Regions from separate parts of the Kurthia sp. FSL E2-0154 genome, predicted to be linked through region 2. Evidence: a T-box and tRNA genes for the amino acid it is inferred to sense, from the RefSeq annotation. Region 2 holds a T-box; the other holds one or more tRNA genes.

Region 1 (3,417 bases), 840 kb from region 2:
ATATATGCGCGCACAAATGCTTCCTGTGCGATATCTTCAGCTTCTTGTTGATTCCCAACAATACGATAGCATACGTGATAAAGACTCTGCTGGTAAGAGTTCACAATGTCAGAATACGCATTTTGATCGCCCTTCAGCACCTGCTTTATTCGTTTGTGTATTAACGTGTCCATTGTGATGTTCCTTCCAACTAAACTGTACTTGATATACGTTTTATTCCATCATATAGTTTCAAAAATCGAGTACGTATATTATTGTAACATGAAGAAGGGGGTTATGACTTTTCAAACTATACCAGTGACTCACCTAATAGCGAACCCATTAAGCCTACAGCTACATTTGCTGTTGCATTCTTCGTATCTAAAACAGGATTCACTTCTACAAACTCAGCTGATGTTAACAGGTTCGACTCTTGTAACATCTCCATCGCTAAGTGACTCTCACGATATGTAATACCTCCTGGTACTGGTGTCCCTACACCTGGCGTATACATCGGGTCTAAACCATCTAAATCTAAAGATAAATGCAAACCATCAATTTCACGAGAACGTAGGTAAGCAAGTGCATCTTCCATAACAGCTGCCATTCCTAAACGATCAATCTCATGCATTGAATATACTTTAATGCCTTTTTCTTTAATTAGTTCGCGCTCTCCTTCATCTACCGATCGTGCACCAATAATTACTAAATTTTTCGGATCAATCTTCGGCTGCTCCCCACCAATATGCGTTAGCTTTTCATGTCCTAGTCCCATTGCTACTGCAAGCGGCATACCATGAATATTTCCTGATGGTGATGTTTCAGCAGTATTCATATCCGCATGTGCATCATACCAAATCACACCTAGATTTTTATAATGCTGCGCAAGACCTGCTAATGTTCCAATCGCAATACTATGATCACCACCTAATACAAGTGGAAATTTTTTATGTTCAACTGCTGTCGCAACTTGTTCTGCTAATTTTGTACATGCTTCTACAACTGCGCCTAAATTACGCAATTTCGGATGTACTTCTAGTTTGGCTGCGTTTGGCACGTAGATATCCCCTTCATCTACAACTTCATGTCCTAATGCCTCTAAACGCTCTACAGCACCTGCATAACGAATAGCACTCGGTCCCATATCTACACCTCTACGCATTTGACCAAAATCGATTGGCACACCAATCATTGAAATATTTAATGTTTCCATTAAAACAACCCCCTTTGTTAGTTGTTTCTATTGTAAACATGTTTATGCAAATGGTTCAACTGCACATGAATTCGCATAATTATTCAAAAATAGCTATTTAAAGAATAGATTTTCTAAATGAAAACCCTATCCTTGTTTTTTCATTTTTTCGTAAAAAAAAACCATCTCAACAACGTGAGATGGCTGCAATCATAATGGATGAGTCATGCAGGATTCGAACCTGCGACCCTCTGATTAAAAGTCAGATGCTCTACCAACTGAGCTAATGACTCATTATAAAAACAAAAATGGCTGGGGTACCTGGATTCGAACCAGGGCATGACGGAATCAAAATCCGTTGCCTTACCGCTTGGCTATACCCCAACAATGGAAATGATATTTAAATTAAATGGTGGAGGGGGGCAGATTCGAACTGCCGAACCCGAAGGAGCGGATTTACAGTCCGCCGCGTTTAGCCACTTCGCTACCCCTCCGACAAAAAAATATGGTGGAGGATGACGGGATCGAACCGCCGACCCCCTGCTTGTAAGGCAGGTGCTCTCCCAGCTGAGCTAATCCTCCGAAATATGAATGGTGACCCCTACGGGATTCGAACCCGTGTTACCGCCGTGAAAGGGCGGTGTCTTAACCGCTTGACCAAGGGGCCATAAATTTAAGTCTTTCTTAACAAGACAAGAATTATAATATCATCTTTATGATGTTATTGCAAGTGTTTTTCGAAAATAATTTCTAAGTTTTCGTAAGCTTCCAACCGGGCTCGAACCGGTGACCTCTTCCTTACCATGGAAGCACTCTACCTGCTGAGCTATGGAAGCATAGCTTTTAAACATAAAAAATGGCTCCGTTGGCAGGACTCGAACCTGCGACCCTCTGATTAACAGTCAGATGCTACTACCAACTGAGCTACAACGGAACAACACTATTATTTTGTTGTGCTATCTCTAACACAATTATTATTATAACAAAATATAAAGTAAATGCAATAGCTTTTTAAATAAATTTTTAAACTTTTTATTTTCTGATTTCATTCGTTTATCTAAGTATTTTGAAGCCATTATGACGTTTTATTTTACGTTTACATATCTAAAGAGGTTTTTTATCTCACAATAGTTTATAACGTGTTTTAAAACGTATTATATAGCTTAAAATAACATCATTCTATATATTACTATAAAAGACTATATGAGCTTGAAAGGATCTACTGTAGATTCTAACTTTCTAGTTACAATAATCTCTTTTCCTTGTAGATGGATCGCCTTTGCGACAGGACGTCGCGTTTTTTGGCGATCAGGATGTCGTGTTCTTTGGCAATCCTCCTTAAATCTTTTCAAGGTTTCCCCCTTTTTGGAACATAAAAAAGTAACCACTCAGACGAGTGATTACCTTAGCTTGCATAGCAACGTCCTACTCTCACAGGCGCGTCGCTGGATGCGATGCGGATTGCCTTTACGACAGGATGTCGTGTTCTTTGGCAATCCTCCTTAAATCTTTTCAAGGTTTCCCCCACTAGCGTCGCATAAATTTTAACGAAATATTCCGTTATTTTATTTTTCTGTTTCAGATGAAAAACGAAGACACTGGAACAGAGGTAGTAATCATCCATTTTTTTACTATAACCTGTGACGCGTGCAACAATAGTGGCTTAAACCTTATGGAACGGCTTTTCCTGTGATTTTACGAATCCATAGATGAGCCGATTTCCAAGGGGATGCTCTCAATAAACGACTGATTTTCAAGTACGTTTTTGAACTGTTCGTGTTTAACTGCGCCAGCACATGTAGACAATACACGATCATCGCGATGTACACCTGATTATGCACACCTTGTTCGCTTTGTGCGTAAAACTTCTTGATGTTCAAGTGTTGCTTCAGCCATTTGAAAAATAGCTCGATTGCCCAGCGTGATTTGTACAATTCAGCGATTTCATCTGCACTTAAATCAAATCGATTCGTAATCAGATGCAGCTCGTTTCCTTTTGAATCAAGCACTTTGATGAGACGAAAGACATTTTCTGCACGATTTTGCGTTGTGCCAATCAACATCATTTCATCCGAAAGTACAGTTGAATCGGTCGGCAGTTTAAATGGCTCGATGACACGGAGGACAGCGTTTTTTCGCAAGCGAGAGACGAAGAAATAACCGTCGTCTGTCATGCGGTCGAATCGCTCGTAATCCAAGTAACCACGGTCAAAAACGTATAGGCATTCCTTATCGTCTACGAGTAC
Region 2 (3,417 bases):
TTACGGGAATCCTGAGAAAAAAGAATTACCAGCATGGATTAATTCATCAGAGAAGCCAAAAAGTCAGGCATCACTTGAAGAGTTAGAACGTCAATATCGTATGAAGAAGAAATCCTGAGGAGGTGTTGTACGTTGAAACCGATTCAAAATGAATTACAAAAACAAATGGATGCCAAATTTCAAGAACGTCTACAGTCGATTCAAGAAGAACTTTTAAAAGACCCCGTCATTCAAAAGTTTTTCAAAGAGAATGAAGGTGCGATTACACGCTCTGTTTTAGAACGTGGATTAGGCAAGTTGTATGAATTTAAAAATCAACAACAAGATTGTTCAAAGTGTCCTTCTGTACAGCAGTGTGTGAATACAATCAATGGCTTTACACCAAAATTATCGCTAACACGTGGTTTAATTGATTTAGAATATACACCTTGTCAGCAAAAACGTATTGAAGATGAACGCCGTCATACGGAGAAGATGATTGCGAGTATGCACATGCCAAAAGATGTGTTACGAGCGACATTATCAGATGTACGCGTCTATAGTGAAGATCGTGAAAATTTATTGCAGGCAGCGCAAAACTTTGTTGACCAAGTGAAGCAGACGGGAGAATTACCACGTAAAGGATTTTATTTATATGGTGATTTTGGTGTCGGGAAGTCCTTCTTAATTGGAGCGATTGCGAATGAATTAGCAGCTTTGCAAATTCAATCTGTCGTTGTCTATGTACCTGAATTTTTACGTGAATTAAAAAATGCAATTGGGACACCACAATTAGAAGAAAAGTTTGATTTTGTGAAAAAAGCACCTGTGTTAATGCTTGATGATTTAGGCGCTGAACAGTTATCAGAATGGACGCGAGATGAAATTTTAGGGTCTATTCTGCATTATCGTATGGCAGAACAATTGCCGACATTTATTACATCGAATCTTGATTATAGTGGTCTTGAAGTATTCTTTACTCAGACTGCACGTGGTGGACAGGACCCGATTAAAGCGAAGCGAATTATGGAACGAATCAAAGCAATTACAGAACCAATTCAAGTGGAAGGCTTAAATTTACGCGATTTAACATAGAAGTGCTTGAATTCTAAAAAATAGTTGCGAGTTCGATTCTGAAGTTTTATAATAGGTTACATTAATATGTAAATGCACAGATAAGGACAACAATGATTAGTGCGACTTTCAGAGAGGAATACAATGGTGCGAGTATTCTAGTGACGGCTAATGATTTACCACCTTGGAGCAGCGACAGTGAACGAATAGTAATTGTCGACGGTAGCGGCCCGTTAGCCGATCGAGAGCTTCGTCTTTGCAGTTTTTTCTGCATGGAAGGAAGAAGGGTGGAACCACGAGCGCAAGCATCGTCCCTTTAGGGAGGATGCTTTTTTGTATGCAAAAAATCTCCCGTTTGTGGCCCGTAGCTTTCGAAATAATAAAAAGGAGAGAATGGATATGTCAGAAATGATTCAATTAACATTCCCAGATGGGTCTGTAAAAGAGTACGAAAAAGGAATTACAACAGATGCAGTAGCAGCGGCAATTAGCCCAGGATTACGTAAAAAAGCAATCGTTGGTAAATTCAATGGGGAGTTAGTTGATACAAAAACACCTTTAAATGAAGATGGCACAATCGCAATTATTACACCTTCAGATGATGAAGCATTAGAAGTGTTACGTCACTCAACTGCCCATTTATTAGCACAAGCAGTAAAACGTCTATTCCCAGATGTAAAATTAGGTATTGGTCCTGTAATCGAAGGTGGTTTCTACTATGATATCGATTCAAAAGAACCAATCACTTCTGAAGATTTCCCGAAAATCGAAAAAGAGATGAAAAAAATCATCGCTGAAAACTTAGAAGTTGTACGCCATGATGTATCTCGTGCAGAAGCACAACGTCGTTTTGAAGAAATTGAGGACGAATACAAATTAGAATTACTTGAAGCAATTCCAGCAGATGAGCAAGTGTCAATCTACGAACAAGGCGAATTCTTCGACCTTTGCCGCGGTGTACACGTACCATCAACAAATAAAATTAAAGAATTCAAACTTCTATCAATTGCAGGTGCATATTGGAGAGGGAATTCAGATAACAAAATGCTACAACGTATTTACGGAACTGCATTCTTCACAAAAGAAGATTTAAAACATCATCTTCAAATGTTAGAAGAAGCAAAAGAACGTGACCACCGTAAAATTGGTAAGGAATTAGACATCTTTACTTCAAGCCAATTAGTAGGTCAAGGTTTACCATTATGGTTACCGAACGGTGCAACAGTACGTCGCACAATTGAACGTTATATTGTAGATAAAGAGTTAGCATTAGGCTACAAACACGTATATACACCTGTTTTAGGTTCAAAATCATTATATGAAACTTCAGGACACTGGGATCATTACCAAGAAGATATGTTCCCACCAATGGAAGTAGATCACGAAACATTCGTACTTCGTCCAATGAACTGTCCTCACCACATGATGGTGTACAAATCAGCAATGCGTTCATACCGTGACCTACCACTTCGTATCGCAGAACTTGGTACAATGCATCGTTATGAAATGTCAGGAGCAGTATCAGGATTACAACGTGTACGTGGTATGACTTTAAATGATGCGCATTTATTTGTTCGTCCAGATCAAATTAAAGATGAATTCAAAAAAGTAGTAGAGTTAATCCAAGCGGTTTATAAAGACTTCAACTTAGAAGACTATGAATTCCGTTTATCATATCGTGATCCAGCAGATACAGAGAAATACTTCGATGACGATGAAATGTGGGAAAAAGCACAAAGTATGTTAAAAGAAGCGATGGACGATCTAGGATTAGATTACTATGAAGCAGAAGGCGAAGCCGCATTCTACGGTCCAAAACTAGACGTTCAAGTAAAAACAGCGATTGGTAAACAAGAAACATTGTCAACAGTACAATTAGACTTCTTATTACCAGAACGCTTCGACTTAAACTATGTAGGTGAAGATGGTAAACAACACCGTCCAGTCGTTATTCACCGCGGTGTTGTATCAACAATGGAACGCTTTGTAGCCTTCTTAATTGAAGAATACAAAGGCGCATTCCCGACTTGGTTAGCACCTGTTCAAGTTCAAATTATTCCTGTATCAAACGATGCGCACTTTGACTATGCAAAACAAGTTGAAGAACGTTTAATCGCTGCAGGTGCACGTGTAGAAATGGATTACCGTGATGAAAAATTAGGTTACAAGATCCGTGAAGCACAAATGCAAAAAATTCCGTACATGCTTGTATTAGGGGATAAAGAAGTTGAATCAAATGCAGTAAATGTTCGTCGTTACGGCTCAAAAGATTCAGAAACAGTTTCTTTAGACGAGTTTGTGGATGCAATTACAAAAGAGATTACAGTAAAATAATAAGTATTCAAATGAGAAGTCGTATTGTCT

Evidence for each region. A T-box is a leader RNA that pairs with one kind of tRNA and senses whether it is charged. The one in region 2 lies ahead of thrS (threonine--tRNA ligase), so its partner is inferred to be a tRNA-Thr.
Region 1: it has a tRNA-Thr gene. The T-box ahead of thrS (threonine--tRNA ligase) is inferred to sense a tRNA for this amino acid. The anticodon was not compared.

What each region holds. Positions count from the first base shown of each region.
Region 1 covers NZ_JBBOPO010000001.1:2,420,250-2,423,666, forward strand. The annotation lists gene sigW (RNA polymerase sigma factor SigW) at 1-173, opposite strand, end outside; gene rocF (arginase) at 290-1,192, opposite strand; tRNA gene MHB75_RS12005 (tRNA-Lys) at 1,392-1,464, opposite strand; tRNA gene MHB75_RS12010 (tRNA-Gln) at 1,481-1,555, opposite strand; tRNA gene MHB75_RS12015 (tRNA-Tyr) at 1,582-1,665, opposite strand; tRNA gene MHB75_RS12020 (tRNA-Val) at 1,678-1,753, opposite strand; tRNA gene MHB75_RS12025 (tRNA-Glu) at 1,764-1,838, opposite strand; tRNA gene MHB75_RS12030 (tRNA-Thr) at 1,935-2,007, opposite strand; tRNA gene MHB75_RS12035 (tRNA-Asn) at 2,029-2,105, opposite strand; gene MHB75_RS12040 (IS4 family transposase) at 2,842-3,417, opposite strand, start outside.
Region 2 covers NZ_JBBOPO010000001.1:1,577,157-1,580,573, reverse strand. The annotation lists gene MHB75_RS07775 (DnaD domain protein) at 1-118, shown strand, start outside; gene dnaI (primosomal protein DnaI) at 133-1,074, shown strand; T-box leader at 1,143-1,372, shown strand; gene thrS (threonine--tRNA ligase) at 1,453-3,387, shown strand.